Regions from separate parts of the Thalassospira sp. CH_XMU1420-2 genome, predicted to be linked through region 2. Evidence: predicted binding sites of a transcription regulator. Region 2 holds the regulator's gene; each other region holds the start of a gene.
What was found. Region 2 encodes PhoB, which activates phosphate uptake and scavenging genes when phosphate is short. Its sites were predicted from a motif close to TNTCATAAAACTGTCA; they were not measured.

Region 1: phnF (phosphonate metabolism transcriptional regulator PhnF) is a predicted target of PhoB. The motif match lies at 4,683-4,698, and genes of this name have one in related genera.
Region 3: WA429_RS13515 (choice-of-anchor I family protein) is a predicted target of PhoB. The motif match lies at 2,773-2,788, and genes of this name have one in related genera.
Region 4: phnC (phosphonate ABC transporter ATP-binding protein) is a predicted target of PhoB. The motif match lies at 3,782-3,797, and genes of this name have one in related genera.

What each region holds. Positions count from the first base shown of each region.
Region 1 is NZ_JAYMEG010000002.1:1,037,563-1,045,793, reverse strand. It holds gene phnL (phosphonate C-P lyase system protein PhnL) at 1-594, opposite strand, end outside; gene phnK (phosphonate C-P lyase system protein PhnK) at 608-1,390, opposite strand; gene WA429_RS09470 (alpha-D-ribose 1-methylphosphonate 5-phosphate C-P-lyase PhnJ) at 1,390-2,316, opposite strand; gene WA429_RS09465 (carbon-phosphorus lyase complex subunit PhnI) at 2,321-3,454, opposite strand; gene phnH (phosphonate C-P lyase system protein PhnH) at 3,457-4,065, opposite strand; gene phnG (phosphonate C-P lyase system protein PhnG) at 4,062-4,577, opposite strand; gene phnF (phosphonate metabolism transcriptional regulator PhnF) at 4,709-5,422, shown strand; gene WA429_RS09445 (trimeric intracellular cation channel family protein) at 5,558-6,193, opposite strand; gene WA429_RS09440 (LysR family transcriptional regulator) at 6,204-7,157, opposite strand; gene pcaH (protocatechuate 3,4-dioxygenase subunit beta) at 7,259-7,972, shown strand; gene pcaG (protocatechuate 3,4-dioxygenase subunit alpha) at 7,976-8,231, shown strand, end outside.
Region 2 is NZ_JAYMEG010000001.1:570,926-579,156, reverse strand. It holds gene uvrC (excinuclease ABC subunit UvrC) at 1-369, opposite strand, end outside; gene folB (dihydroneopterin aldolase) at 809-1,249, opposite strand; gene WA429_RS02545 (SDR family oxidoreductase) at 1,337-2,107, opposite strand; gene WA429_RS02540 (calcium/sodium antiporter) at 2,155-3,117, opposite strand; gene WA429_RS02535 (cation:proton antiporter domain-containing protein) at 3,417-5,486, shown strand; gene phoB (phosphate regulon transcriptional regulator PhoB) at 5,599-6,297, opposite strand; gene phoU (phosphate signaling complex protein PhoU) at 6,315-7,037, opposite strand; gene pstB (phosphate ABC transporter ATP-binding protein PstB) at 7,060-7,863, opposite strand; gene pstA (phosphate ABC transporter permease PstA) at 7,865-8,231, opposite strand, start outside.
Region 3 is NZ_JAYMEG010000003.1:817,177-825,407, reverse strand. It holds gene pgi (glucose-6-phosphate isomerase) at 1-1,174, shown strand, start outside; gene WA429_RS13530 (DUF3253 domain-containing protein) at 1,178-1,462, opposite strand; gene WA429_RS13525 (DUF2256 domain-containing protein) at 1,459-1,653, opposite strand; gene WA429_RS13520 (NAD(P)/FAD-dependent oxidoreductase) at 1,672-2,679, opposite strand; gene WA429_RS13515 (choice-of-anchor I family protein) at 2,863-4,458, shown strand; gene WA429_RS13510 (response regulator) at 4,622-5,356, shown strand; gene WA429_RS13505 (sensor histidine kinase) at 5,366-6,877, shown strand; gene WA429_RS13500 (ABC transporter ATP-binding protein) at 7,001-8,113, opposite strand; gene WA429_RS13495 (carbohydrate ABC transporter permease) at 8,118-8,231, opposite strand, start outside.
Region 4 is NZ_JAYMEG010000002.1:1,048,297-1,056,527, forward strand. It holds gene WA429_RS09495 (DUF1045 domain-containing protein) at 1-106, opposite strand, end outside; gene WA429_RS09500 (chloramphenicol acetyltransferase) at 243-890, opposite strand; gene phnE (phosphonate ABC transporter, permease protein PhnE) at 895-1,707, opposite strand; gene phnD (phosphonate ABC transporter substrate-binding protein) at 1,777-2,793, opposite strand; gene phnC (phosphonate ABC transporter ATP-binding protein) at 2,862-3,707, opposite strand; gene WA429_RS09520 (Ldh family oxidoreductase) at 4,005-5,000, opposite strand; gene WA429_RS09525 (META domain-containing protein) at 5,219-5,680, shown strand; gene WA429_RS09530 (BCCT family transporter) at 5,781-7,451, opposite strand; gene WA429_RS09535 (universal stress protein) at 7,518-7,931, opposite strand.

The sequences.
Region 1 (8,231 bases), on a different contig from region 2:
GGCTTCTTCAATCAATGCCAGAACAGTGGCACGATTTTGGGCGTCAAGCGATGCGGTCGGTTCATCAAGCAGCATGATCGGATAATCGGCAATAAAACCACGGGCAATATTCACCCGTTGCTGTTCGCCCCCCGAAAATGTCAGTGGCGAAAGTTGCCACAAGCGTTCCGGAATGCGAAGCCGGGTCAAAAGATCGCGTGCCTTGTCCATCGCGGTTTCGCGGGCAGTACCCAGAGCGACCAGCGGTTCGGCCACGATTTCAAGGGTCGGCACACGCGGGATCACGCGCAGGAACTGGCTGACATAGCCCATGGTGCGTTTGCGCACCTCAAGGATCGAATGCGGGCTGGCGGTGGTGATATCAAGCCAGTCACCATCATGGAACACCTTGATGGATCCGTCAGAACACGTGTAATTGGCATAAAGCATGCGCATAAAGGTACTTTTCCCCGAACCCGACTCACCGGTCAGCGCGATGCATTCCCCACCCGACAGGGTGAAATCAACACCCTGAAAAACCGGAATGGTTACGCTACCCTGGGTATGGAGCGTAAAGCTTTTGGCGACGTTTTGAGCATGAAGCATTTCAGACATTTTCCCGCCCCGGTCAGTTCTGAAGAATGGAAGAAACAAGCAGCTGCGTATAGGGATGCTGCGGGTCATCAAGCACCTGATCGGTCAGGCCATGTTCAATCACCTTGCCCTGTTGCATCACCATCAACCGGTGCGAAAGAAGCCGGGCAACCGCCAGATCGTGGGTGACGATAATCACCGCAAGATTAAGGTCGTGAACCAGCCCGCGCAGCAGATCGAGCAATCTGGCCTGAACAGAAACATCAAGCCCACCCGTGGGTTCGTCCATGAAAACGAGGCGCGGGCTGGTTACGAGGTTGCGGGCAATCTGCAAACGTTGCTGCATACCACCCGAAAAGGTCGATGGCAGATCATCAAGGCGTTCGGACGCAATTTCGACCTTGCCAAGCCAGGCGTCCGCATTGCTGCGGATATTGCCATAATGACGATCCCCGATCGCCATCAGGCGTTCGCCAATATTGGCCCCGGCGCTGACATTCATGCGCAACCCGTCACGCGGGTTTTGATGCACAAACGCCCAGTCGGTGCGCATCAAAAGCCTGCGCTGGGCTTCGGACATCTGATAGACATCACACACGCCGTCAATGCGGGTATTGTATTTGACCGTCCCTTTGGTCGGTTCTTGCTGGGCGGAAATGCTGCGCAGCAAAGTGGATTTGCCTGAACCGGATTCCCCAACAATGCCAAGAACTTCACCCGGGCGAAGTTCAAAACTGACATCCTTGCAACCAACCCGGTCGCCATACATCATGGTCAGGTTGTCCACACGCAAAAGCGGATTGATCATCTGGGTCATTATTCTGCTGCCTTTTCGCGTGCTGCCTTGCCAAGCGGCTGGTCATGATGTTGCGGGCCGCGATGGCCGGCTTCCTGCCGCTCACTGCAGTAATCGGTGTCCGAGCAAACAAACATCCGGTTGCCCTGATCATCGAGAATGACCTCATCAAGGTAACTGTCGCGGGCACCGCACATGCCGCATTCATCTTTCCAGGTCTGGACTTCGAACGGATGATCTTCGAAATCGAGGCTTTTGACCTTGGTGTAGGGCGGCAGGGCATAGATGCGTTTTTCACGTCCCGCCCCAAACAGCTGAAGGGCCGCCATATCGTTCATTTTCGGATTGTCGAATTTGGGTGTCGGTGACGGGTCCATCACATAGCGATCATCCACCATGACCGGATAGGCATAAGTGGTGGCGATGTGGCCGTGACGCGCAATGTCTTCATAAAGTTTCACATGCATCAGACCGTATTCTTCAAGTGCATGCATCTTGCGCGTTTCAGTTTCACGCGGTTCAAGGAAACGAAGCGGTTCGGGGATCGGCACCTGATAAACAAGAACCTGATCTTCGCGCAGCTCCTTTTCCGGGATGCGGTGGCGGGTCTGAATGATTGATGCCTCGGCCGTTTTTTCAGTCGTCCCGACATTGGCAGTTTTGGCAAAGAACTGACGGATGGAAACCGCGTTGGTGGTGTCATCGGCCCCTTGGTCTATGACCTTAAGGGTATCATTCGGTCCAATAACGGCGGCGGTTACCTGTACCCCACCCGTACCCCAGCCATAGGGCATTGGCATTTCACGACCGGCAAACGGGACCTGATATCCCGGAATTGCAACGGCCTTCAGCAATGCGCGCCGGATCATGCGTTTGGTTTGTTCATCGAGATAGGCGAAATTATAGGCCGTTGCCCCATCCGCCGAATAATTGACAGTCTGTTCCATGGAATTACTCCGCGGCTTCGGGTTGGGATCGGGCGGCCTCAGTATCAAGCTTGGCCAGTCGTTCTTCGACTTCAGCCCGCATGCGGCGAACAAGTTCAAGTTCACCCTGGAAATCGACATAGTGCGGAAGCTTGATATGTTCGACAAAACCGGTGGACTGGACGTTATCGCTATGTTCCATCACGAATTCGCTGTCCTGCGCCGGACCCATGATCTGTTCGCCCATTTCATCGGCGCGCATGGCACGATCCACCAGTGCCATCGAAATGGCCTTGCGCTCGTTCTGACCGAACACAAGGCCATAGCCGCGGGTAAATTGCGGCAGCTTGGTTTTCGATCCCTTGAATTTGTTGACCGTTTCGCATTCGGTCAGTTCGATATCACCAATATCGATGGCAAAGCCGAGTTCTTCGGGTTCGATTTCAACCGATACGGTGCCATAGCGGATTTCACCAACAAAGGCGTGGCTGTTGGCGTATCCGCGCTGGGTCGAATATCCAAGCGCAAGAACAAATCCCTCGTCCCCGCGGCTCAGGTTCTGTAATCGAAGGTCACGACCGGCCGGGAACTTGACCGGTTCGCGGGTCAAATCGGCAACCGGTGCAGTGTCATCAACCGGAACAGGTTCGTCCTGAATAAGGCCCTCGTCATTCAGGATATCGTCCAGAACGCGCGGCATATGTTCATCCACCGGATGTTCGCCGCATGGCGCATCAAGCGGTTCCTCGCCATTGGCCATCAAGGTGAAATCCAGCAGACGATGGGTATAGTCAAAGGTCGGGCCCAAAATCTGCCCGCCGGGCAAGTCCTTGAAGGTTGCCGAAATGCGGCGTGATATATCCATGTCCGCGGTTTTGATCGGCTTGGAAAAGGCAAAACGCGGCAATGTCGTGCGATAGGCACGCATCAGGAAAATCGCCTCGATCAAATCACCGCGGGCCTGTTTGATGGCAAGGGCGGCCAGATCGCGGTCATAAAGTGATCCTTCGGCCATGACGCGGGTTACGGACAGCGACAATTGCTGTTCGATTTGATCGGTTTGGATTTCGGCAACCTTTTTGTCACCACGGCGCTGTTCGGCAAGCAGCCGGTGGGCATTGTTGATGGCGCGTTCGCCACCTTTAACGGCAACATACATGGTTAAATGACCTCAATCCGGGTGGTGCGCGAAAGGGCGGAAATCTGGGTCGGGCTTGCGAAAATCACATCAACCCCGCACGGGAACATGTGATGGTTTTCCGCACGCCAGGCATGGAAGCTTGCCGGCAGGTTCTTGATCGCAAGGTCATGGCTGTCCTTGATCCCCGGCCCGGTCAGTTTCATTGCCGGTGCATTGGTGATGTCATCGACCATCAGGATCAGGGTTGCCGATTGATCGGGATATTCGGCATTGCCCATCGAAAGACGGGTGATGAAGGAAAGGTCATCATCAATCCGGGCAACGGCAAAGTCGGCCTGCGCAACGTCATCACTGATGGGGCAGCCGCAATGGAATTTCAGGTGATCGTTCGCGGCCTTGGTCATGCAGGATGGTGACAGCCAGATGGTGGTGTCCATATCTGCCATGGCAAGGAGTGTCGCGGTGGCCGATGCATTCAGGCCATCAGGTGTGGCAATCGAAACCGGCAGGTCATAAATGCGCCCGGGCCGCGACATGGCATCAAGTAAAACCCGGAAAACGGCATTCGAATCAAAGGCGGCATGATCAAAGCCCGGCAGCAAGTCACTTGTCTGGGATTGCAGGGTCATTCGTCTTCTCCGCGGACAAGGGTAAAGAAATCAACTCTGGTTGCGGCAACTTTGCGGGCATGGTCGCGTTTGGCATCGGCCTGTGCACTGGCAAGGTCATCAATGAAATCCCCGGCCGATCCATCGCGTAACATGACGGCATCAAACAGTGCGGCATATTGCGCCTGCAAACGGTCGCGACCCTTGACATAAGCATGACCAACGGTGCCGTCCGAAAGGGTCACAGCACAGCGCGTTACGGTCATTTCACCAAGATTGAAACGCTGTCCCGCACCACCGGCGCGCCCACGTACCATCACCATGCCGATCTGTGGTTCGCGCAACAGGGACCAATTCTGATCGCCATAACGGGTGGTCCATTCGCTTTCCAGAGTCGCACGTGGCGTGCGTGCAAGAACCGACATCCAGCGTTGCCGCGCAGCGGTCGCCTGATCAACAGGCTCTGTCTGGTTCTGATGAAGGGGATTGTGATCCTGGGCGGGCCCGTCTGTCCGGGCGGTATGCGCCGTCATCTGTCTGATCCTTTTCCAGCAAGTCGACAAATTCAAAATTTGTCTAGACGTCTATACATATTCACGTTATAAGACGATTCATCGAGCTTGGCAAAGGTCTTGCGGTGAAAGTTTTATGAACGGGGAAAGTGATGGATTGGGAGCCGGGACTATCTATCTGGAAACAAATTGAAAAACAGCTTCTGGCTGATATTGCCGAAGGTGTGTTTTCACCCGGTGATAAAATGCCGACGGAGATGGAGCTGGTGCGCCGGTTTGGCGTGAACAGGCATACCGTGCGCCGTGCGATGGCGGCACTTGTCGATAGTCATGTGGTGCGCGTCGAACAGGGTCGCGGTGCCTTTGTCCAGGAGCAGATTCTGGATTATCCGCTGGGATCCAAAACCCGCTTTTCCCAGATCGTATCGGGGCGCCACCGTCTTCCCGATAAACGGCTGATCTCCTCAGAGGTGCTGAAGGCAAATGTAACGGTCGCCAATTGTCTTGATGTCAAACCCGGTACCCGCGTGATCGAACTGTTTTCCGTTTCCGAGGCCGATGGCATTCCATTGGCTGTGGCGACAAGCTACATGCCGGCAGCCCGTTTTGACGGCATCGTTGACATCTTCACCCAAACCAAATCCCTGACCGAGGCCTTCAAACGATTTGGCATTGATGATTACAGCCGCAAAACAACGCGAATTTCGGCTGCCTTGCCGTCATCACGTGTGGCAAGCCTGTTGAAACAGGCCAAAAACCGCCCGGTTATTTCAACGGAAAGCATCGATGTCGATTCTGCCGGGGTGCCGATCGAATATGGTGTCACCGCCTTTTCAAGTGATCGGGTGCAGCTGATTGTCGAATGACAAGGCTTACCGGGCATTTGTCAAAAGTTATGCTGGGTATCAGCCAAACATCAGCCTTGTTGCGCGATAAAGTCAGTTAACTCACTATGGATGTGGTGAGGCCAAAGGCGTCGGCTGAAAACACCTGCATATGGCTTAATATTCGCGGCCGGGACGCGCTTTATAAACCGGGAAGCTCAGCTTGAATTTGATCGCACAGGCGCGCAGCAAAAACGCACAGAAAAACGCAATGATCGCAACCGGTCCACGCGGCAATTCCAGAACGGCCGTGCCAAGGACATAGATGCTCGCCCCCAGAAGTGCGCAGCTGATATAGATTTCCGGGCGCAGAATCAGCGGGATTTCGTTACACACAACGTCGCGGACCATGCCGCCAAATGTTGCGGAAATCATTCCCAGAATGATCGCAACCAGCGGCGCAACACCAAGATTAAGACCAATCGCAGCCCCGGTTACACCAAATAGCGCAAGGCCAAGCGCATCAAGCCAGATCAGCGCCACATAGCGCCGTTCCACAAGATGAGCCGTGAAATAGGTAAAGATCGCAGCCCCGATACACGTCACCACCCAGGCTGGGTCCCGGATCCAGAAAACCGGCGTCGCCCCGGTGATCACGTCACGAACGGTGCCACCACCAATACCGGTAAAGGTCGCAATCAGAACAAAGCCGACCACATCCATCTGGCGTCGCGATGCTTCAAGCGCGCCGGTTATTGCAAAAACGGCGACGCCCGCCAATTCAAGCCAATAAATGATCTGGGTAATGGTCATGACGTGCTGTCTAGCCTGTTTGTTGCGAAAGCGGGCGGTTCGATGGGGTACGCAGTTTGGCAGCCACCACATCTTCAAGCTGGGAACGAAGCCATCTGTGTGATGGATCGTGCTGATATCGTTGGTGCCAACACATATAGATCGGAAGATCGATGGTGTTGACGGCAAGTGTATCGAGTGGCACGGGCACACGCGCAAAATCACGCAGGGCATGCTGCTGCAAAAGGCTTGGCAAAGTTGCGATCATCTGGCTGCCCCGCAGAAATTCGGCAATGGCGGTAAAGTTCGGCACCCGCAAAACGATGTTACGATCAATCCCCTGATTTTCAAGCATATCATCGAATTCTAGGGTGCGGTTATTGCCGTAACGAACCGTGATATGGCGGGCTGACATATAGTCATCTGCATTTGCCGGGGCTGCGCGCATTTCGGGGTCGAAAAACACCATGTAATGATCGGTCAAAAGACGTTTCTGGACGATATCGACACCTTCGGGCGGGCGCGGCGAAATCAGAAGGTCACAGCGATTTTCGCGCAACAAGGCCGGACCGGGCAAAAGGGATGGCACAACCGTCATCCGGATATCGGCAAGCTGCCTTTCAAGGCTTTCAAACAGGCTGGGCAACAACAGATCGCGTTGAAGATCGTTTGCGGCAATGGTCAGCGACAGGCGGGCATCGGCGGGATTGAAATCTGCCCCACTGGCAAAGGCCTGCATCTGATCAAGAAGAAACCGCGCCTGTTCGGCCAGGCTTTGGGCATGGGCGGTGGCAACAATGCCGCGCCCGGATTTGGTGAAAAGCGGGTCGCGCATGATCCGGCGCAGCTTGGTCAGATTGTGACTGACCGCTGATTGCGTCACGCCAAGCCGTTCGGCGGCTGCGGTTACCGATCCTTCTTCAAGGACGGCCAGAAACAACCGCAATGCATGCCCGTCCAGTTCCAAATGATCGAAATTGCTCATGAATTAAATGATAAATCATGCATTTATTTTATGCAATCGACTGCGCAGGATGTTCGCAAGACCGGCACAAACCGGAACAAACATTTTGCGGAGGAAGATCAATGGAATTCTATCAGCGTGACCGAACGCTTCAGCCCGCGGGCTATACGCCGATTTATAAAACATCAGTCGCGCGTTCCCCGCGTCAGGCGATGTTGTCGCTTCAGGGATCGTTATCCGAAACAACCGGGCCGGTATTTGGTCAGCACGAACTTGGTCCGCTCGATAACGATCTGATCCGCAATTATGCCAAGGATGGCGATCCGATTGGCGAACGCATCATCGTACATGGCCGGGTTCTTGATGAAAACAATCGCCCGGTTCCCCATACGCTGGTTGAATTCTGGCAGGCCAATGCCGGTGGGCGCTATCGCCATAAAAAGGATACCTATCTTGCCCCGATTGATCCGAACTTTGGCGGGTGCGGGCGCGCGCTGACAGATGAAAACGGCTATTACTTTTTCCGCACGATCAAGCCGGGGCCCTATCCGTGGCGCAACTATGTCAATAGCTGGCGTCCGGCCCACATCCATTTCTCGGTCTTTGGATCGGGCTTTGCCCAGCGTCTGATCACCCAGATGTATTTCGAAGGCGATCCGCTGATCAAGGAATGCCCGATTGTGCATGTCATTCCCGACGAAGATGCGATCAACCGCCTGATTGCGCCGATTGATCTCAATGGCTCAATCCCGCTTGATACCATTGCCTACAAGTTTGACATCGTCTTGCGCGGTCGTCGTTCGACCCTGTTTGAAAACCGTCTGGAAGGGAACTGATCCATGGTGCAGCCACTTGAATATCTCAAAGAAACCGCATCCCAGACGGCGGGTCCCTATGTCCATATCGGCCTGATCCCCAAACAGGCGGGCTTTGATATTTTTGAAAACAATTTCACCAATATCATGGCCGATGAAAACACCCGTGGCGAACGGATCATCATCGAAGGCCGGGTGATTGACGGGACGGGTACGCCGCTTCGCGATGCGTTGCTTGAAATCTGGCAGGCCAATGCGGATGGGCGCTACAATCATGAAC
Region 2 (8,231 bases):
CGGCTTGAGCTTCTTGATCAGGTTGGATTCAAGAAGAAGGGCTTCGGCCTCGGTATGAGTGGTGATGATTTCCATCCGGACCGTCTGGGCGACCATACGGGCAATCCGGATCGGCAATTGCATGATGCGGGTATAGGCCACCACACGCTTTTTAAGGTTCTTGGCCTTGCCGACATAAAGTACCCGGTCCTTGTCATCGAGCATCCGGTAAACGCCCGGTGCACCCGGCATGGTTTTCAGGGCGTATTTGATTGCCTCGACACCACGCGCGGCCCCGCCCCGGTTTTCGTCACCTTCAAGGGACAAACCGATTTCCCGCCCCGGGGCAGCTTCCCCGTTCGGGTTTTCGGAGGGGGCATCAGGCTTCATAAAGGCACTCCGCAATCAGACAAATACATCCAAAGTTGTGACGGCCGTCACAATCTGGCCGGGCTTTGGAACATAGCCGAAAAGATTAACATCGCAACACCGCGTCAGGGAATCGTGGCGGAAAAAAGATGTCCACCAAGACTGTGGATAACTATGTGGGTAATAGGGGGGCTTCTTCCTGCACCCCTTGAGAGTCTTAACTTTCTGTGAAGTGCCCAAATATTGAGCAAAACAGTTAAGTCATTGATTTATATATCAAAAATAACTGTCAACATGAAATCATTCGGTAATACAGCCGTAAAAATCGAATATTTTCCTTTGATTCCATCTCGCCAAATGCTTGTGCATAAGGACTGCTGCGATTCGCCCCAAGGGAATCACAGAGTCCCTTGGTCCGCCGGTTTGAAAAAGTAAATTTTTTAACGAAATCGGGCGTAAATCAACGCGCGATATTGTGCCGTTCGATTTCGACCCCGACCGCCGAGACGTCTTCAAAAACGTCGAGCTTTTCAACCCGGACGATCACCTTGCGCACGCGCGGATCAGCAAGGCACATATCCGCAAGTTTTTCCCCAAGGGTTTCCACAAGGTTCACATGACCATCCTGGCAGATGCGTCGGGTCCCAACCACAAGATCCTCGTAGCTCAGGACCGTGGTGATATCGTCATTCTGAACCCCGTCCCCTTCGAGGACTGCCAGATCAAGATTGATCCGGACCCGTTGCGGGGCTTCCTTCTCATGGTCATAAACACCGATCGAGGTATGAATGACCATATCGCGCACAAAGACACGGCGCAGGCTGCCGGCCCGGTCTGCATGGGGCAGATCGGCAAAAGGCAATGTCGTAATTTTGGCATCCTGTTTCAGGCCTGCGGTCATAGTCGGGTCTTCCTTGTGCTGCTTTTGGGTATGGGCGCCTTGTGCTGCCCTCCCCGTCCGGCCGATGTCAGACCATCATGCCTGACATCATTCGATTGGCTTGTCATTATTGCCACTGGGCGCCCAATCAAGGTGCTGCCCGCCGTCAAGGGCTAACATTTGCCCGGTGATGGCAGGCGCGGCAAGGAAAAATCGAACCGCGTCGCAAATCTCTTGCGGGTTTGTCCCGACTTTAAGCGGGGTTTTCTCGCACTGCTGATCGAAAATGTCCTGTGTTTGTCGGCTACTAGGCAAAGCCGGACCCGGCCCGATCGCATTAACACGAATTTTCGGCGCCAATGCCAGTGCAAGGGTCTGGGTCAAGGTCCACAACCCGGCCTTTGACAATGTATAGGTCACGAAATGCGGGTTCAGATTCCAGACCCGCTGATCGATAATATTGACGATCAGGCCTTTGACATCGTCGGGCAGGCGTTTGGCAAATTCCTGTGACAGAACAAACGGCGCCCGCAGATTGGCCTCCATATGGAGGTCCCAGCTTTCGCGGGTGGCCGATTGAATGTCATCATATTCAAATGTCGACGCATTATTGATCAGAACCGCAATCGGCCCCAAGGCCGCCTGTGCTTCGCGCACAATCCGGTGGGTGTCTTCTTCGTTGGCGAGATCGGCGGAAATCACACAGGCGCGTCGGCCAAATGCACGGATTTCCTCGGCCAGGCTTTCGGCATCCTTGCGCGAATGATGACAGTGCAGCGCTACATCATAGCCATTTCGCGCCAGATCAAGCGACAGGGCCCGACCGATGCGTTTAGCTGCACCTGTAATCAAAACGTTTTTGGGCACCTGTGCAGTCATTTTCTGCGGATCCCTTTATGCGTCTGTCAATTCAACCAAGCCGGTCTTCAGGCTGCTACAAGTTGGAAGACATAAACCAAATAGGCAATCACAAATGCACTTCCGGTAACGCGCGAAATTTTGCGAAACGCATAGGCAACAGCAAGCAACCCGACGGTTACCGCCAGCATGATCCACAAATCGGAATTCAAAATCTGTTCCGGCACCGGAATTGGCGCAATAAGCGACACCCCGCCAATAATCACCAGAAGGTTCAAAAGGTTCGAACCCAGCACGTTGCCAAGTGCAACGTCTGAATGACCACGGAATGCCGCGACCACAGATGCCGCAAGTTCGGGCAATGACGTTCCGAACGCAACCAGCGTCAAACCGATAACGGCCTCGGAAACACCGAACTGCCGGGCAACGGCAACGCCACCGTCAACAAGCCATTCCGCCCCGAACATCAGTGCGACAATCCCGATCAGGGTTGCCGCAAGCGGCTTGGCCCAACCTTTGGGCACCTCGCCAACTTCATCGACTTCTTCTTCATGCAAATGGCTGGCTTCGCTGGGCATGTTTTTGTCATGCTTGTAGGTGAAATACCAGATAGCCGCCAACACACACAGCATCAGGGCCCCGGCCCACCGGTCAATCGCCCCGAACATGCAAAGTGCGATGAACAAAACGGTGCCCAGCAGCATGGTGCCGCCATCGCGAACAACCGTGATGCGTCCTGCCGCAACCGGTTTAAGCACCGCAACCGCACCGAGGATCAGCAGGATATTGGCAATATTGGAACCGACCACATTGCCCATCGCAATATCGGCCGTTCCTTTGAGCGATGCGTTCAATGACACGACAAATTCCGGCGCCGATGTCCCGGCCGCAACGATCGTCAAACCGACAATGACTTTTGACACCCCAAGCAAAAGAGCCAATCCAACGGCACCACGCACGATAAATTCGCCACCAGCCGTCAACAGGACAAGACCGGCGATAATCTGAAGATAGGGGATAAGCTGTTCCAAGACGCGTTTGCTCTTATTGGGTGTCAATTATATGGACCTGATCAGGCCCGCGGAACATGGCATCTGGCACCGGGATTGGCAAGTCATCAGGGCATGACAATTTTCACAGCACACAATTGAATTCCCCGCCCGGCGCATTAGGTCAAACCAACAAGACAAGCCTTGAAACAGATCAAACCGGTACGGGTTAATTGCCTTGGCATCGTCAAATTTCCACAGGACGATACCGTTCAATTCCGCTATCCTGATCATCTCGTTGTTTTCAAATATTTATCTGCTTTGCCGGATCGATTCTGACCATGCATCACAGCGTTCTGTTCGAGCTGTTCCTGATCCTTGCTGCGGCTGTGGTTGCAGTACCCATCGCGCATCGTTTGCGCGCCAATTCGATTATCGGTTTTCTGATCGGCGGATTTTGCATCGGGCCATTCGGGTTTGGACTGATTACCGAACGCGAAGACATTTCCACAGTTGCCGAACTGGGGGTCGTCTTCCTGCTGTTCATGATCGGGCTTGAACTGTCGCGCGAACGATTGCGCGTCATTGGCGGGCGGTTTGCAGCACTCGGCCTGTTGCAGATCCTGGTTTCAATGGCTGCGATCATGGGCGTTCTGGCGCTGCTTGATCTGCCATTGGCGGCATCCCTTGTTATTGCCGGTGCGCTGGCCCTGTCATCAACCGCGATTATCCTTAAACAGTTGTCCGATGACCGGCAGCTCAATACCCGTTTCGGGCGGGCCGCCCTTGCAATCCTCCTGGTCCAGGACGTGGCGGTTGGTCCGTTCCTGATCATGGTTCAGGCGGCGGGCAATGCCGGTACCGAAACCAGCCCGTGGATCAGCATTCTTCTTGGCTTCGGTTCTGTCGCCCTGCTTCTGGTCGCAGGACGGTATCTTTTGCCGCATCTGTTTCGCTATATCGCGTCGCTTAAAAACCCGGAACTGTTTGCGATTGGCACCCTGTTCGTTGTTCTTGCCGCCAGCACCCTGACCGAAGTTTCCGGACTTTCGATGGCACTTGGCGCGTTCATTGCCGGTGTGATGCTGGCCGAAACCGAATTCCGCCATCAGATCGAAGCCGATATCGCGCCATTCCGTGGCGTTTTCCTGTCGCTGTTCTTTATGTCGGTCGGGATGTCGGTCAATGCCAATGTCGTCTATGAACAGTTTGGCAGTGTGCTGCTGTGGCTGATTGCATTGCTTCTGATCAAGACGGCCGTTCTGTTTGTCTTGTCCTTGGCGATCCGGTTTGAACGGGGTTCGGCCCTTCGTGTTGCGATGAGCCTGGCAGCAGGCGGTGAATTTGCATTCGTCATGTTTGCACTGGCGGCCCAGAATGGTGCAATTCCGCGTGATCTTGCCGCGATGCTGATCCCGGTGGTTGCCTTGTCGATGGCATTGACACCGACCCTGATCAATCTTGGTCACCGGATCGAGGAAAAGCTGCACCCCAAGGAAGACGACCAGCTTGGCCCGATCTCGGATGAAACCGAAGGCATCCACCAGCATGTTCTGGTCATCGGCAGCGGGCGTGTTGGTCGGGTTTTGGCGCGTCTTTTGAAAACCCGCGATATTCCGTTCATTGTTCTCGACAGTGATGCCCAACAGGTATCGCGCGGCCGTGCAGAGGGACTTCCCGTATTCTTTGCCGATGGGTCACGCCCGGAAACATTCCGCGCCGCCCACACCGATGAAGCCCGTATCGCGGTTGTTGCCATGGGTAACCCGCATGCAACCGAAAAGACCGTGGCGCTTCTACGTCAGCATTATCCGCATCTCAAGATCTTTGCCCGCGCCCAGGACATCACCCATATCGGTCCGCTGTCGCGCAGCGGGGCCGATGCGGCAATTCCCGAAGTACTGGAAACCGGCCTTCGGCTTTCGGATCATGTGCTGTCGGCCTGTGACGTGCCACAAGAAGACATTGATGCCGAAATCGCCAAGTTCCGGCGCGCCGACATGTTGTTGATGAACGAACTGGCACCAAGGACCCAGCGTAAAAAAGCCCCGGAACCGGCACAAGCAGCACCGGCATCAGAAGTCGCACCAGAGACGACATCATCCGCGGCACCTGCATCCGTGGCATCTGCATCCCCGGCGACCGCGAAAACAACAAAGGCATCTGGCACGGCTGCGCAAACCGCAAAACCCAAACCGACGGCAAAGAAACCTGCGTCGCGTGCCATGCCAAAGAAAGCAACCGCGCGCAAGGTTGCGACAAAACCCGCCGCAACCAAAACAACGTCGGGCAAAACCACATCGGCCAAAAAAGCAGCGCCCCGCAAACCGGCGACAAAGACAGCGTCATCAGACAAATCGGCAACATCCGGGTCAAAACGCACCACACGCGGCAAAGCTAAAGACAGCTAAATGCAAAACCCCCGCGGCCTGTGGCAACGGGGGTTTTGTTTGATCTGAGTGTCAGAATTTTTTCCGACGAGCCATCCAACTAGCCAGCAGCCCGGCCTTGTGGCCGGATCAATCAGGCCGCAGTTTCCGAGTCCAGCGCATAGCCGGCTGCCCGAACCGTCCGGATGATGTCGCGGGTACCTTTGACATCATTCAGGGCCTTGCGCAGGCGGCGGATATGCACATCAACCGTGCGGGTTTCGACATAAATGTTCGGCCCCCAAACAGCATTCAAAAGCTGCTCGCGGGAGAAAACACGCCCCGGATGTTCAAGGAAGTAACGCAGAAGACGAAATTCGGTCGGACCAAGGTGGATGGCCTTGCCATTACGGCTGACGCGATGGGCGGCAAGATCCATTTCGATATCGGAATAGACCAACTGCCCTTGTGGTTGCGCCGGACCGGATCGGCGCAGAAGTGCGCGAATACGTGCCAGCAACTCGCCAATCGCGAACGGTTTGGTGACATAGTCATCAGCACCGGTATCAAGGCCGCGAATGCGATCCCCTTCTTCGCCGCGCGCAGTCACCATGATGACCGGCAAATCGCGGCTTTCGGGTTTGCGGCGGATCTGACGGCAAACCTCGATCCCCGACATGACCGGCAACATCCAGTCCAGAAGGACAAGATCAACATGCGTTTCAGCAAGAATTTTCAACGCTTCGTCACCGTCACCGGCTTCGACAACCTGCATCCCCTCACGTTCGAGGTTGTAGCGCAACATGGTTACGATTGCAGCTTCGTCCTCGACGATAAGAACCGTTGGGTCCATCTTCCTATGCTCCAGTGTCACTCATTCGGTTCGACAACAGCAAAGTTCGCTGCATCATTTTTTGGCCGGTCGATTGCCGGCAGGTCTTCGCCCTTGATCCGGTAATAGATCGTTTCGGCGATATTGGTGGCATGATCGCCAATACGTTCGATGTTCTTGGCGATGAACAGCATGTGGGTCGATGCCGTAATGTTGCGCGGATCTTCCATCATGTAGGTCAGCAATTCGCGGAACAGCGAATTGTACATGTCATCGACTTCCTGATCGCGCGCCCAGACGCGTTCCGCCTTTTCGGCGTCACCTTCGATATAGGCGTCGAGAACATCTTTGATGATTTCCTGTGCAAGCTTGCCCATATTCGGGATCACCTGGACCGGACGGATCGGCGGGATCTGGTTCAGGACCTGGGCACGTTTGGCAATGTTCTTGGCCAAATCACCAATACGCTCAAGATCATTGGACAGCTTAAGCGCCGTCACGACCTGACGCAGGTCATCAGCCATCGGCTGGCGCAGGGCCAGAAGACGGACCGCAAAGTCCTGCACTTCCTGTTCGAGAACATCGATACGATGGTCTGAAAGAATGACTTTTTCAGCCAGTTCCGAGTCACGCTTTACAATAGAGCGGATCGCAGAGATCAGCTGACTTTCTGCAAGCCCGCCCATCTGCGAGATGATGTTGTTCAGACGGGTCAGTTCCTCGTCGAACGAACTCACGATATGTGTTTTGTCGTCAGCCATTTATGCGTTCTCCTCGTATCGCTTAACCAAAGCGACCGGTAATGTAACCCTTGGTGCGGTCGTCTTTCGGGTTGGTGAAGATCTGATCGGTTTCACCAACTTCTACCAGCTTGCCAAGGTGGAAAAATGCGGTCCGCTGCGATACACGCGCAGCCTGCTGCATGGAGTGCGTCACGATCACGATCGTGTAGTTCGAACGCAGTTCGTCAATCAGCTCTTCGACCTTTGCCGTTGCAATCGGATCAAGTGCCGAGCACGGCTCGTCCATCAGAATGACTTCCGGGCTGACCGCGACCGCACGTGCGATGCAAAGACGCTGCTGCTGACCACCCGAAAGACCGGTAGCGGGCGATTGCAGGCGATCTTTGACTTCCTTGAGAAGACCGGCACGCTCAAGCGAGGTCATGACAATTTCATCAAGTTCGTCACGCGAATTGACCAGACCATGAATACGCGGGCCATAGGCCACGTTGTCATAGATCGATTTCGGGAACGGGTTCGGTTTCTGGAACACCATCCCGATACGTGCGCGCAGCTGAACAACGTCGATCCGCTTGTCATAGATATCGCGGCCATCAAGGGTCACCTTGCCATTGATGGTCACACCATCAATCGTGTCGTTCATGCGGTTCATACACCGCAGGAAGGTCGACTTGCCACAACCCGACGGGCCAATCAAAGCGGTAACCTGACGTTCGACGATATCCAGATTGACATCGAACAGCGCCTGGTTGTCGCTATAGAAAAGATTAAGGTCACGTGCCGTCATTTTCGGGCTTGCGACCGACGGCTCTGCCGTCATTGCGCTCTGGGATACAGCAGCCATTTTACCACTTCCGTTCAAATTTTTTGCGCAGATACACAGCCAGTCCATTCATCAGGATCAGGAAGGCCAGCAACACCATAATCGCTGCCGAGGTTTTCTCGACAAAGGCACGTTCCGGGCTGTCTGCCCACAGATAGATCTGGACCGGCAGAACCGTTGCCGGATCAAGTGCACCACCCGGGATATCAACGATGAAGGCAACCATGCCGATCATCAAAAGCGGTGCCGTTTCACCAAGTGCCTGTGCCATCCCAATGATCGTCCCGGTCAGAATGCCCGGCATCGCCAGCGGCAGCACATGGTGGGTTACGGTCTGAACCGGCGAGGCACCAAGACCAAGGGCCGCCTGGCGTATTGACGGCGGAACC
Region 3 (8,231 bases), on a different contig from region 2:
TGGCCCGGTGATGGTCAACGAGGCACTTCGCCCGTTCCATATTGATGGCATTCGCTGCCATTTCGTTTCAAATGTCGATGGCGCGCATATTGTCGATACGCTCAAGGATCTTGATGCGGAAACGACCCTTTTCATCATTGCGTCCAAGACTTTCACCACTGATGAAACCCTGACCAATGCCTATTCCGCCCGTGACTGGCTGGTAAAGGCGCTGGGGGATCAAAGCGCGGTCGCCAAGCATTTCGTGGCGGTTTCAACCGCCCTTGAAAAGGTCGCGGCATTCGGAATTGATACCGATAATGCGTTCGGGTTCTGGGACTGGGTCGGCGGGCGTTACAGCCTGTGGTCGGCGATTGGTTTGCCGATCATTCTGGCTGTCGGCTATGACAAGTTCGAAGACCTTCTGCGCGGTGCGCAATCGATGGATAACCATTTCAAAACCGCACCGGCGGAAACCAACATTCCAATGATCCTGGCCCTGATCGGGGTGTGGTATCGCAATGTTCTGGGCGCATCGAGCCAGGCCATCCTGCCTTATGATCAGCATCTTTCGCGACTGCCGGCCTATTTGCAGCAGGCCGATATGGAAAGTAACGGCAAATCGGTAACCCGCGATGGCAAGGCGATTGCCTATGAAACCGGTCCGATCATCTGGGGCGAGCCCGGCACCAACGGGCAGCATGCGTTTTATCAGCTGATCCATCAGGGCACCGAACTGATCCCGGTTGATTTCATTGTTGCAGCCAATGCGCTCCATCCGCTTGGCAACCATCACGACAAACTGGTGTCGAACTGTCTGGCGCAGGCCGAAGCATTGATGCGTGGAAAGACCGAGGATGAAGTGCGGGCAGAACTGGCGGGCAGTGACCTTTCCCCGGCCGAGATTGATGTTCTTGCCCCGCAAAAAGTATTTGCCGGGAACAAGCCCAGCACCATGATCCTGTATAAGCAGCTTGATCCATTCACCCTTGGCCGGTTGGTGGCGATGTATGAACATAAAATCTTTGTTCAGGGCATCATCTGGAACGTCAATTCCTATGACCAGTGGGGGGTCGAACTTGGCAAGCAGCTTGCCAAGGAGTTGCTGCCGATGGTCGAAGGCAAGGAAGACGCAGGTGCGCGTGACGCATCAACAGCGGGCCTGATCAAGCGTCTGCATGCTTTGCGCGGGTGACTGCTAGTCCCCGTCATCGGGGATCAGACAAAGCCGATAGGCACCGGAAGGGCGGTTTTGGCCATGGCTGATACCGCCCTTTTGATATTCAAGTAGCCCTTCGGCGCAGAGCTGTTCGGCAACCTGATGAATGCGCGGCATCAGATCGGTCCAGTTTTTGCCAAATGATCGGGCGACCTCGGACGGGCAGATGGATTTGTCCGCACCGCGCCGGGCGGCAAATGACAGCATTCTTTGGCGCAAAACCGCATAGGTTGGCCGGGTTTCTTCGACATCATCAACCATCATGACCCTGCACCATCATGCTCAGGTGATCTTTTGTGAGAACGGCTGTTGCGGCATCGGTCGGAACAGTATTTGACGTCCTCCCAACAGGTTTTCCATTTGCGTCGCCACGAAAATGGCCGGCCGCAGGATAGGCATGTCTTTGACGGCAAATGCGCCTTGGCACGGAGTGATCCGTTGGCATTGCGGGGCATGGCATTACCGGGTCGTATTTATCCGATCAGGGTTTCAATCATCGCATGGGCGGCAGACTGACCGCTGCGCCACGCGGCTTCGACCCGGGCACCAAGACACCAGTCCCCGGCGGCGATCACGCGCCCGTTCATACCGTTCAGATGGCTTGAACCCAGTGGCTGTTCGGTTCGCGCATAGCGCCAGCGATGGGCCTGCACCGAATGCAATTGCGGCAGTTTGACGCCACTCACATCGCGCAGGGCAGCCAAAAGATTTTCAATTACGCGGTCCTTGTCATCTTCGAGATGGTCGCGCGACCATTGCGGACTGGCATGAAGAACCCAGGGGTCGGGACGGCGCCGGTGGAACAGATCATCTGACTGTGTGCTGCGTGCTGCCCAACTGATTGCCGGGGATGGATGCAGCATGGCATCAAATGCCGTCGGAAGTGGCTGTTCAAAGGCCGCCATCACCGCCCAGCAAGGTGCGGTAACCACGTCACCAATCGCGTCATAACGCGCTGAAAGTGGCCGCAACAATTCAGCCGTCTGCGGGGCAGGGGCCGTTACGATAACCCCGTCAAACGGGCCGAATTCCCCGTCCAGATCGTCATGAAGAACAAAGCTTTTTCGATCAAGCTGTTCAATTCTGGTGATGCGGTGCTGTTTGTGAATGGTAAAGGCATCGACAAGCGGGCTGATCAGTTTGTTCATTTGCGGCGCGCCCTGATACCAGTGATCAAGCGCAAGGTTCCCGGCACTTTGCATGGCGGGAATTTCGCCATGATGCAGGTTCGGTTTCCAGTTCTGGGCGGCGTTATGCGATGCGGCCTGTTCCAGATAGGCGACAAAACCGGGATGCCGGGCGGTAACATATTGCGCACCGTGATTGAAATGACCGAAATCGGTTCGCCGTGATGCCAGTCTTCCGCCCAGACCACGGCTTTTTTCAAAGACGGTTACGTCCATTCCGACCTTGTGCAAAGTGCTTGCAGCTTTCAGTCCGGCCATGCCTGCGCCGATGATGGCGATGCGGATTGATTTCATCTGACAGCCCCGATGATGTGGTGTTGCGACAATTCAGCGGTTTGATTCTGATACGCAAGACGGGGCGGGTTGGAGCAGTCATTGCCACAAGATATTTATGAAACTGTCACGCCCGGGTCATCAAACCGTTACAACAAATCAGCAGGTTGTCTGATCTGTCGAACCATTTACCAAGGGGGAATTATGCGTTCTTCATTGATGGCAACTGCTGCTATTTCCGTACTTTTGACGGCCTGTGCCGGTACTAAATCAGATCACGCGATGATGACCGAAAGTGTTGCCAACGCGGGCGCACACCCGATCAAGATTGTGCCGATGGGCGAATATCGCACCGGCATGCTCGACGAGGGTGCCGCAGAAATCCCGGCATTTGACCCGGTGTCCAAACGCATCTTTGTCGTCAATGGCGCGGACAAGGCGATTGATATCCTTGATATGTCAAACCCCGACAAGCTTTCCAAGCTTGGCGCACTTGAACTTGCGACCTGGGGCAAGGGCGCAAACAGTGTTGCGGTGAAAAACGGGGTCGTTGCCGTCGCGGTCGAGAATGAAAACAAGCAGGCCCCGGGCAAGGCGGTGTTTTTTGATACCGAAGGCAACTTTATCGCATCGGTAACAGTCGGTGCATTGCCCGACATGATCAAGTTTTCGCCCGATGGCAAATATGTCCTTGTTGCCAATGAAGGCGAACCCAATGACGCATTCACCAACGACCCGGAAGGCAGCGTTTCAATCATTTCGATTGCCGGTGGCGTCGATGGTTTGAGCGATGCCAATGTGCGCACGGTTGACTTCAAGTTCCTGAATGATGCGGAACTGCCATACGGTATGCGGACATCCAACCCGGGTACGTCAAGCGTCGCCCAGGATATCGAGCCGGAATACATTGCTGTTTCAGGCGACAGCAGGACCGCCTTTGTGTCGCTTCAGGAAAACAATGCAGTCGCCATCATCGATATCGAAACCGCGACGGTCAAACATGTGGCCGGTCTTGGTTTCAAGGACCATTCGGTTCATGCCTTTGATGCCAGTGACAAGGACGGCAAGATCAATATCCGCACCTGGCCGGTGATGGGCATGTATATGCCCGATACCATTGATGCGATTGAGATTGGCGGCAAGGACTGGATCCTGATCGCCAACGAAGGCGATTCCCGTGACTATGACGGTTACAGCGAAGAAACCCGGGTTGGCAAACTGACCCTTGACCCGGTTGCCTTTCCGAATGCTGACACTCTTCAGAAAGACGAAAATCTTGGCCGGTTGAAAACGACAACCGCACAGGGTGACACCGATGGTGACGGGGATGTTGACGTTATTTACAGCTATGGCGCGCGGTCATTCTCGGTTCTGAATGCCAGCGGTGAGATGGTCTTTGATAGCGGCGATGCGTTCGAGCAGGTGCTGGCGGCGAAATACGCCAATGTCTTTAATTCGTCAGACACCGAAAATTATAGCCGTGACAATCGTTCCGACGACAAAGGCCCGGAACCCGAAGGCATTGCTGCGGGGTATGTCAACGGCGTTCCTTATGCCTTTATCGGCCTGGAACGGCAGGGCGGCTTTATGGTCTATGACCTGAGCAATCCGGCCAACCCGCAATTTGTCACCTATCACAGCGATCGCCGTTTCTCGGGCAATCCCGAAGCAGACACCGCAGGCGAACTGGCACCCGAAGGCATGCAGTTCGTTGATGCCAAGGACAGCCCGACCGGGAATGCCATGCTGGTGATTGCGTCCGAAGTATCGGGCAGCACCAAGGTCTATGACCTGAAATAAAACCCGATGAGACGCATCGGGCAGACACAGGGAAAGCCGGGTTCAGCCCGGCTTTTTCTTTTATGATCAGGTCATGGTAAAATGTTTCAATCCGAAGGCAATATGGACTAAACTCCGCGCACGGTCAGGAACATGACCGATTGATAAAGGGGAGTTCGGGACTCTGACTACGCGACGTGAACCTCATATTCTGGTTGTCGATGATGATCAGGAAATCCAGAAGCTTTTGAAAAAGTTCCTGCTGCAGCATGGTTTTCGCATCACGACCGTTTCAGACGGCAACGAGATGCACCGTGCCTTGCGCGACTGGAAGATTGATCTGGTCATTCTGGACATCATGCTGCCGGGCGAAGACGGGTTTGCGTTATGCCGGGATGTCCGGCGCACATCCAAGGTGCCGATCGTGATGCTGACAGCGGTGGGTGAGGATACCGATCGTATTCTGGGGCTTGAACTTGGTGCGGATGACTATTTGACCAAGCCGTTCAATCCCCGTGAACTTCTGGCCCGTATCCGGGCGGTGTTTCGCCGGTTTGAAACCGGTGCCGTCGGGCCGACCGACAATGAAGTAGCCCCGACCCAGCGTATTATTTTCGGTGAATGGACATTGGATATCGGATCACGTGAATTGCGCGATGCCGATAATGTAGCTGTGCATCTGTCGACCGGTGAATTTTCATTGTTGCTGGCACTGGTGAAAAACAACAAGCGGGCGCTGTCGCGTGAACAGCTTGTTGATATTGTCCGCGGGCAAAGTTCACTGCCATTTGATCGCAGCATCGACATCCAGATCAGCCGTCTGCGGCGCAAGATCGAAAAAGATGCGAAAAATCCCAAACTGATCAAAACCGTTCGCGGGATCGGGTATCAGTTCTGCGCCGATACACAGACGCTTTAGGACTGTGTGATGGCGGACATGTTCGCACAGTTCAGTGATTATCTAAGACGCTACAAACCGCGTACCTTGGGTGGGCGGATCTTTATGCTGATGATGCTGGGCGGCGTGATCATTGCCGTGCTGAGTGCGTTGGCATCCTATTATGTCATTGAACGCAACGAACGGATCAGCCGGGCCTATACGCTGGGCTTTACCATTCGTGAGCTGGCCCGCATTGCCGACAATCCCGAATTTGAAGCCAATATCGTCGATATTGCGGCGCGCGATGGCATGGCATTGCGGATCTTGCCAGCCGATGATCTTGGCACGTTGCTTTTGTTTTCAAGGCCAGCACAACATATCGCCATGCCGGTGCGACTGGCCAATACCGGTTGGCCAACTTCGGTCAAGGTTCATTTCCTGCGCGGGCGCCTGAGTTCCGAACAACGTGCCACCATCGAGGCCACCGAAAACCCCAGCCTGTTTTTTGCGGAATTATCGCGCGAAATGGCGCGTCTGGGACTGGAAGCCCAGCTTGAAATCATGATGCCGTCGGGCAAGCGGCTTTTGATCAGTCATGATGAATTATGGGCCAGCTATTCATCGCCATCGCTTGTGTTTCTGATGTTTCTGATGGGGGTGGTTGCGGTTCTGGCCGTCTTTGCCGCCCTTGCCGATTTGCTGGCCGGACCGTTCAAAAAGCTGACCGCAGCGATCATTGCCCATGGGGACGAGGTCGATGGCCCGCCGGTCGAAGAACGCGGTCCGACCGAAGCCCGGTCAATGGCCGCGGCCTATAACGATTTGCGCGAACGGATTTCGCGCATGCTGGGCGATCGTACCCGCATGCTGGCGGCAATTTCGCATGATTTGCGCACACCGAGTACCCGCCTTCGTCTGCGCGCCGAATTCATTGAAAATGATGAATTGCGCGAAACCGTTCTGCGCGATCTGGATGAAATGGACAGTCTTTTGAATGATGCGCTCGATTTTCTGGGCGACTGGATTCAGAAAGAAGAAGAACGCACCGTTGATTTCGTTTCCGTGCTTGAAGCGATTTGTGATGACTATGCCGATCTTGGCCGTCCTGTCAGTTTCGACGGTCCGCAGCCATTGCAGTTTTCATCGGTTCATACGGTGTTTGGCGGCGGGGATGAGCCCCATTCATTTGATGGCAAACGCAGCATTCGATTGACCTGCCGACCGGGGACATTGAAACGCGCCTTTACCAACCTGATTGAAAATGCCCTGAAATACGGTCATCGCGCCAAGGTCAGTCTGGAAGCAACAGCGGACAATGTTCTGGTGACCATCCGTGACGAGGGGCCGGGCATTCCTGTCGAACATCAGGACAAGGTTTTCCTGCCATTCTATCGTGTCGAAGGATCGCGTGCGCGCAGCACCGGGGGCAGCGGGCTTGGACTGTCGATCGTCAAAACCGTGATTGACGCCCATGACGGACGGATCAGCCTGCGCAATATGCCTGGCAAGGGGCTTGAGGTCACCATATCGCTGCCGCGGCGGATCATTGCGGCCAACTGAACCGGATGGCAGAAACAAAAAAAACGGTCCGCATATTCGGGCCGCTTTTTTAATGACCGGCAGGTTTGACGCGCCGGTAAAAGAAGAATGGCGGGTGGCCCCCAGAACCACCCGCCAGTCAGATCAGATCCGCAACTCGGTTTCCGGGTCAAACAGACTGATCTGAGACATGTCGGCCGAGAAGGTCATGCTCTCGCCCGGTGTCGGTGCGCGGTCCGGACGGACACGTGCGACGATTTCTTTGCCGGCAATGTCGATCACTGTCATGGTGTCGGCACCGGTCGGTTCGATCACTTCGACCTTGCTGTCGAAGTTGACATACTGGCTGCCCGGTTCGTCTGAGCCGGTGCGCTTGTGTGTCAGGCCTTCCGGGCGGATGCCAAAGACGACTTTCTTGCCGACATAGGCCTTGTAGCTTTCCGGTGCTTCGAACAGCGGCAGGGTAATCGGACCGCCATCACGTTCGATGGAAACGGCAAGCTTGCCACCATTGTCGATCAGGGTCGCATCGACAAAGTTCATGGACGGCGAACCGATGAAGCCGGCAACAAACATGTTGTTGGGGCGCTCATAGATGTTCTGCGGCGTATCGAACTGCTGAAGAATACCGCCTTTCATGACCGCGATGCGCGATGCAAGCGTCATGGCCTCGATCTGGTCATGCGTCACGTAAACGATGGTCGAACCAAGACGCTGATGCAGTTTCTTGATTTCGGTCCGCATATCAACGCGCAGCTTGGCATCAAGGTTGGAAAGCGGTTCGTCAAACAGGAAGATGTCCGGATCACGCACAAGCGCACGGCCCATGGCAACGCGCTGGCGCTGACCACCGGAAAGCTGCGACGGTTTGCGATCCAGAAGCGGCTCGATCTGAAGCAGCTTGGCGACATCGGCAACGGCCTTGTCACGTTCCTGTGCCGACACACCGCGGATTTCCAGACCAAAGGTGATGTTCTTGCGAACCGTCATGTTGGGGTACAGCGCATAAGACTGGAACACCATGGCGATGTTACGGTCTTTGGGGTGTACGTCGTTGATGACGCGGTCACCGATGCGGATTTCCCCGCCGGTCGAGCTTTCCAGACCGGCAATCAGGTTCAGAAGGGTCGATTTACCGCAACCTGACGGACCGACAAGGACGAGAAACTCGCCATCTTCGATTGCCAGATTGATTTCCTTGAGAACTTCGACAGGGCCAAAGGCCTTGCGAACTTTATCGAGGGTGAGTGATGCCATTTGCTTATCCCTTCACCGAACCGGCGGTCAGGCCGCGGACGAAGTATTTGCCTGCCAGGACATAAACCAGCAATGTCGGAAGACCGGTCAGCAGGGCTGCTGCCATATCGACATTGTA
Region 4 (8,231 bases), on a different contig from region 2:
CCTTTCCGGTCGCGGCATTGCGCCCCAGCCAGGCATTGCCAAAAGCCCCAAGGCCGCTTTGCGGTGCCGGGGCATAATAAAGGGCATAGCGTTGATATTCTGACATGATTTCTCTTTGACGGAATGCCGCGGGGCGGAGCCCCATCTTGGGAATTGTCGCGCCAACGCGCAACACCCGTTTGATGAAAAACGCCGAAGAATTTCATCTTCGGCGCATCGCAAAATCAAGCATCAATACCGGTTCAAACCGTATCGTATTTCAGGCAGAAATCACGTACCGGAAGGCTTCGGAAATCAACCAGCCGTTCGCGCAACATATCATGGGACCAGTCCCACCATTGGATGCGCAAAAGGGCATCGATGATATCGGTTTCAAACCGGGGACGAAGGGGACTTGCCGGAATGCCGGTCACAATGGTGTATGGCGGCACATCCTTGGTTACCACGGCACCGGAACCGACAACCGATCCAATGCCGATGGTCACCCCGCCCTGCACGATCGCACCATGACCGATCCAGACGTCATGATGAAGTGTCACGCGTTTTTCCCGACGCCAGTCAAAGAAGGCCGGATCATCATCGCCAAGCTCATAAGCGCTTGATCGATACTGGAAGTGATGCATGGATGCCCGATCCATCGGATGCTGTCCGGGATTGATGCGGGTATGGGCGGCGATATTCACGAATTTTCCGATATCGGAATAGATGATCTCGCTGTCATTCACGACATAGGAATAGTCACCCATTTTTGTTTCGCGCATCGATGTCCGTGGGCCGACCTCGGTCCAGACACCCATTTCGCAATCGACAACCGTCGCAGTGACATCAATGGTCGGATATTCCGAAAGCGCCTTCATGGCCGGTTTGGCCTGCGTGATTTGAAAAGTCATCTGATCACGTCACCAACTTGCGCAGACGCTGGGAAACCATATCAAGCAGGCTGACCGAAATGATGATGATGATCATGACAGCCGCGGTTTCGGCGTAATAGAATCCGCGAATATATTCCCAAAGCACCATACCAATCCCGCCCGCACCGACGATACCAAGGACCGTGGCCGACCGTACGTTGGACTCGAACCGGTAAAGCGAATAGGAAATCCAAAGCGGCAGGACTTGCGGGATCACGCCAAAAATAACTTCCTGAAGCGCATTGGCCCCGGTTGCACGGATACCTTCGACCGGTTCGGGATCAATCGCCTCGACCGCCTCGGAAAACAGTTTGGCAAGAACACCCGTGGTGTGAATCCAGAGTGCCAGCACACCGGCAAACGGACCAAGCCCGACTGCCACAACGAACAGCATGGCAAAGACCATTTCGTTAATGGCGCGGAAGGAATCCATCAAACGGCGAACAGGCTGATAAACCCAGACCGGCACGATATTTTCAGAGGATAGAATGCCAAACGGGATCGAACACACGATTGAAAGCGCCGTTCCCCAGATCGCGATCTGGATGGTGATCCACATTTCTTCGACATAGGTCTTCCACATCAGGAAGTCCGGCGGAAAGAAACCTTCTGCGAAATCGACCATATTGCCGCTGTTTTCAAACAGGGCCATCGGGCGCATATCCGCACCTTCCCACGACATGGCCAGAAGACCAAGAATGACCGCCCAAAGCAAAAAGCTTGATGCCGAGCGTTTCAGGTCCCTTGGCGGAAGCTCCGTTGCGACAGATGACGCGGAAGAAATGCTGCTATTCATCATGTTAATCCCGGATGGTAAATGCAAACAGGGAGCACACGGTCCGTGCACTCCCTGTCGAAAGATCGATTACTCGTAGGAAACGAGGATTTCGAGTTCAGCCAGTTTCTTGTCGATTTCAGCAACGCGTGCTGCTTTTTCGTCTGCTGACAGTTCTTCGGTGTTCTGGATTTTCAGCTTGTTCTTATACAGCTCAAGCTGACGGATCGGGTAAAGCTGCGCGTTCGAGCTTTCCATGAATTTGCCCATACCGTCCTGGATACCTGCCAGAACCTTGTTGGCACCTTCAACGTCGCCCATACGACCATACCCAAGGAAGAAGGCCTTGATTTCGGATTTCAGTTCGCGCGACAGGTCCTTGCGGTAAACCATCGGGTCAGACGGGATCAGCGGCGAGGTCCAGATCACTTTGACCTTTTCGGTGATTTCCGGCTTGTTCATTTCGGTACGTGCGAGCTGCTCGGAATTGTTGGCAGCAACATCAACCTGCTTGTTGGCGGTCGCCATCAGGTTGGTTTCGTGGTTCGCATTGCGAACGGTCTTGAAGCAATCCTTCGGATCAACACCGTTCTGCGCAAAAACGTAATAGGTCGGAACCAGGAAGCCCGAGGTCGAGTTCGGATCACCGATACCGAAATTGAGCGAGCCATCACATTTCAGCATGTCGGCAAGGGTATTGAGCTTGTCGTTATCAGCCTGGGTGATGATGTGGGAATAATATCCGTTCGAACCATCGGATTTGGACGTCTGAACGAAAACTTCACCACCAGCACGGTCAACGGCTTCCATCGCCGACTTGTTGCCGAACCAGCCAACATGAACCTTGCCAAAACGCATGCCTTCGATGATGCCGGCATAGTCCGGGGCAAAGAATGCCTCGATTTCCTTGCCGAGCGCCTTTTCCATGTCGTCGATCATCGGCTGCCACTGGGCTTTTAGGTTCGAGCTCGACTCAGTCGAGATGAAGCCGAAAACCAGTTTTTCCGGGTCCTGTTCGAGCGGCTTGTACTCAACATCAGCAGCAGCAATGCCCGATGCTAGCAAGGTTGCAGCCAATGCTGCAGATGCAATTGTCTTGGCGATCATAAGAAGTCCCCTGTCAAATATGAATTGGACGTGTGTCGATGAGGTAAGGCAGTCAAAACGTGACCCGGCTAGCTTGTCGCGATGGCCAGATCCTTTTTCGCAACCGGCTCAATCGCGGGACGTGTTTCATCCCCGGAACCATCTGCAAAAAGCTCGGAAGAATATTCGCCATACAATTCGCGCAGGAATTCCGGCGTCAACTGGGTGGAGGGCCCGTCAAATACGACAGCACCATCGCGCATGGCGATGGTGCGTTTGCAATAGTCTTTTGCGTAGTCAACCTGATGAAGGGACACGATCACGGTCACGTTGTCTTCACGGTTCACACGATCAATGGTATTCATCACCTTGCGCGAGGATGCCGGATCAAGCGACGCGATCGGCTCATCTGCAAGAATAAGACGCGCACCCTGGGTGATGGTCCGGGCAATTGCTGCGCGCTGTTGCTGCCCGCCGGAAAGATTGCGGGCCTTTTTGGTCGCATGCGCATCAATACCGACACGATGCAATGCGGCCATGGCACGCATTTTTTCGGATTTGGTAAACAGGCCAAGTGATCCGCGCCAGGCCGGGACACGCCCCAAAAGCCCCATCAGCACATTGGTCAAAACCGACAGGCGGCTGACCAGATTGAATTGCTGGAAAACCACACCGATTTCTGCGCGCACCTTGCGGGCGCCGCGCGAAATCTTGCCATTTTCCTGAATTGTTTCGCCAAACACGACGATCTTGCCGCCGTCGCGATCACCGCGCAGCAATCCGGCAACATGGCGGATCAATGTTGATTTTCCCGAACCGGAAGCACCGATAAGCGCAACCATTTCGCCTTCCCGCACCTGTAACTTCACATTTTTCAGTGCGCGTTTGTCACGGGTAAAGCTTTTGTTCAGCCCAGAAATATCTACAACCAGCATCAAGAAATCGCCTGCATGTGTTTCGCTGGATGACGAAGCTACGCATGAATGGCGACTCTACGGTGACACTGATGTTACAGTTCGATGATTACGGCGCTCTGTTTACGCCAACAACAATCAAACTTGTCTATACATCAAATATATTTTCAGTAATTTCAAAAATACATCGATGCAGATAAATCACATTTAAAATGATTTTCTAAAAATATGAAAATAATCCCGCATATCTTAAAATAAAAATCTGCACATGCACCATGACCTGTGCAGATTTTCATTCAAAATATATCGTTATTTATTTTACTTGATTGCTTCGATTGCGAACATCACATCATCTTCGATTTCAAGGCCGTCCACTTCAGCAATGGCGCGCGCTGATTTCCCGCGCCGTCCCGGAAGACGCACACCGTCTTCGGCGGCAATTTCATTAGCAATCGCAGCAAGATGACCCATGACACCGGCCCCGCCCGTCGAAGCCGGATCAATTGCAATGATCATTTGGCCCAAAGCAGGCGGCTTGCCCTTGTCATCAAACAGGGATGATGACTGATGACCGAATTGTGCCCCGGTGAGACCGGCTGCGAGAAGTTCGACCATCATTGCCAATGCTGCACCCTTGACGCCGCCAGCAGGGACCATGGTTCCATCCAGTGCCTTGACGGGATCGGTTGTCGGGTTCCCGTCCGTGTCAAATGCCCAGTCATCGGGAATTTCGACACCCTTTTGCTTTGCCGCCATGATTTTTCCGCGTGCGACTTTCGACAGAGCAAGGTCAATGATCACAGGATCGCCTGCACTTCCGACCGGCACCCCAAAAGCAATCGGGTTGGTCCCGAACATCGGGCGCCGACCGCCCCACGCCGCCATTGCCGACGGGGCATTGGCGAACATCATCGCCGCCAAACCCTGCTCTGCAAGGCGTTCGACCGTCAGTCCCATAACACCGGCATGATGGGATTTAAAAATTGATGCAACAGCAATCCCCTGCTGGCGGACCATGTCAGGCAAATGATCCATCATCAAATCCAGCGCCGGATAAGCAAACCCGTATTGCGCATCAATCCGCAAAACACCTGGTGCCGACTTTTCCATTTGCGGCGTGGCATTGCCATCGACTTTTCCTGCGCGGGCCTGTGCGGAATAGGCCGGAACGCGCCGGAAACCGTGACCACCCTGTCCGGATGCTTCTGCGGCAACCAGCGCGGTCGCAACGGATGCTGCATTGTTCCGGCTGACATTGCAGCGCATCAAAGTATCGCAAACAAGCGTATGAGCATCTGACAGGGAAATTTTCATGATGGATCTGACCTTGGGTAACAGCGGAAAACGCCATGGGCGGGATTGCTGTTACAATAAGCCGATGCCCGGTCAACAGGCAAAGGTGTTTTACCGTTTTCTTGCACTGCACATCATATGACCTGTCGGCGCAAACATCTGAAGTTGTGCTAAAATCCTGCCTTAAACTTTCGATACGTTTCATCTTCATCAGCCACAGCCAACACAGGGATAGTGACATGCGCACCACAAAACCGATCATGTTTTCCGCCGTCGCGATGACAGGCGCGCTGCTTTTGTCTGCATGCAATACGACCGGACAGATGAATACCGTGGGTGCCTGGAAAAATGTCACGGGCAAGGACTGGCACCTAACCATGCTGTCCGATGGCGGACAGACATTTACATTTACACCGACATCGCCAATGCAACCCAGTGCTGTCTTTTCAGAGGATGGAAAGGTTAACGGGTCTTCGGGCTGCAACAGTTATTTTGGCACCTATGATCAGGATGGCAATCAACTGACATTTTCGCCACTCGGCGCGACCCGCAAGATGTGCCTTAATGGCGCGATGGCGATCGAGGCAGCTTTTAACAATGCGACAACTCAGGTCACGCACTGGAAACTTGGCAATGACCAACTGGTTCTGATTGACCGGGATGGCAAAACCATCATGACGTTTACAACCAAGGCCCCGTAAGCCAATAAACGGCTTGATGAACGCAAACAAAAAGGGCGCCGTTTGGCGCCCTTTTGTTGTTTCCGACGATGTTTTCGATCGCTTTCAAACCGGAAATCAATCAGTCGTCGGTTTTGGTTGCTTCGGATTTCGGACCGACTGCTGCCGGTTCGGTGCGCAGCCCCTGAATGATCGAGAAGCAGGCCAATAACAGCACAATCGCAAACGGGAAGCCGGTTGATACGGCCATCGCCTGCAACGAGCCAAGCCCGCCACCCAACAGCAATGCGATCGCAACCAGTCCTTCGAAGGTGCACCAGAAAACACGCTGGGGAACCGGTGCATCAACCTTGCCGCCAGCAGTGATCGTATCGATCACAAGCGATCCTGAATCCGATGATGTCACAAAGAAAACAATCACCAGAATAATGCCCAAGAATGACGTGATCGCATGCATCGGCAATTGTTCAAGCATTGTGAACAGCTTGATCGGAAGACCGGCTTCGGCGATGGCAGTTACACCTTCGCTGACCATGTGAACGGCAGTACCGCCGAACGCCGTCATCCAGAAGACACATACAAGTGACGGAATGATCAGAACACAGGTGATGAATTCACGCACTGTACGCCCGCGCGAAACACGCGCGATGAACATGCCAACAAACGGTGACCAGGAAATCCACCATGCCCAATAAAATGACGTCCATCCCTGGCTGAAGTTGGTATCAGCACGACCAACCGGGTTGGACAGGGCCGGAAGATATTCGACATAGGCAACAAGAGACGTAAAGAACCCCTTGATGATATCCATGGTCGGACCAACCAGAACCACAAACAGCAACAGCATGGCTGCCAGTACCATATTGATTTCCGACAGACGTTTGACCCCGGCATCAAGCCCGGCCAAAACCGAAATCAGCGCAACACCGGTAATGGCAATGATCAGAAAGACCTTCGATCCGTCGGTCACTGAAATCCCGAACAGGAAATCAAGCCCGGCATTGGCCTGCTCAGCTCCAAAACCGAGGGACGTCGCAAGCCCGAACAGGGTGGCAAATACTGCAAGAATATCAATAACGTGACCGGTCCAACCCCACACACGTTCGCCAAAGATCGGATAGAACACCGAACGCATTGTCAAAGGCAGGCCCTTGTTAAAGGAAAACAGCGCCAAGGCCAGCGCGACCGTTGCGTAAATTGCCCACGGATGAAGTCCCCAGTGGAAAATGGTTGCCGCCATTCCAAGATCAAACGCCGCATCGGCATCACCGACCGCCGCACCCAAAGGTGCCCAGTCCGTACGCATGCCATCATCGCCGAACGCAGTGCCCCCGATCGAGGACGAGAAATGCGAAATCGGCTCTGATACGCCATAGAACATCAAACCGATGCCCATACCGGCCGCAAACAGCATCGCAAACCAACCCGAATAGGAATAATCGGGTGTCGCATCTGCGCCGCCAAGACGGACCCGTCCAAGCGGTGACACAATCAGAAACAGACACAAAATAACAAAAATGTTGGCCGCGGACAGGAAGAACCAGTCGAAGGTCGACGTCAACCAGCCGCGCAGGTCATTGAACATCGGCCCGACACTTTCCTGAAAGGCCAGTGTCAAAAATACAAATGCAACAATCGACAACCCGGAAATCATGAAGACCGGGTTGTGCACATCAAGACCAAACGGTCCGATCTCTGTCTGGATATTGTCCTGACCGATTTCATAATCGGTCTCGATCGGGTTCGCTGCACCATCCGGGCTTTCAATGCCCGTATCAGCTTCTGACCCCATTTCAAACTCCCTAGCTTCGTGATTAAACAGCTACCCCTAGCCGTCTTTACTCAAAGGCGTGATTGTTTAACGCACCAGGAACACGGATTGATCCGCGTGTGATGCAACATATCCGCCATGAGATGAAAAAATATGGTCGGCAATGCCGGGAATATGCGACGCCATAACGATCATATCGGTGCCAAGCTCATCGGCTTTGCGCACCAAAATCTTGCTCAGATCTGTTGCCAGATCATGGGCAATTTCCGCATCCGCAGAGACTTTCAACCCGGATTTGCCGGCTGTTTCCCGTGCGAAATCCGACAATTTTTGTTCGAACTCTTTGGGGCTGTGCGCCACCGAAGACGGGGTATTTGTCCCGACCGCAAGGAAACAAAGTTCGGATTTGTAATGTGTTGCCAAATCGATGGCCGTTTGAATGGCCTTTTCCATTTTGTCGATATGGGCCAGATCCACCGGCACAAGCATCTTCTGATACATTCATTCCTCCGTTGTGTGCACGCAAATATACGTGCCAATCCTTCGGTCGAAATCAAAGTTCAGAGATGATAACAGGTCATTGAATACAAATCAAAAATGGGCAGAACCGGAAAAAATCAAAGATATTTGGCAATCATATCGTAACTTAAAATAACACAATATCACTACACCCATGCCAAACATGACTGAAGTGATTTACGATTTTCACAACGGATAAGATTTATTATTTATGATCCGACAACAACATCATCGAAATGGTGGAAAATATCAGAGTGCAGGGCTACGCGGATCACGGAACAT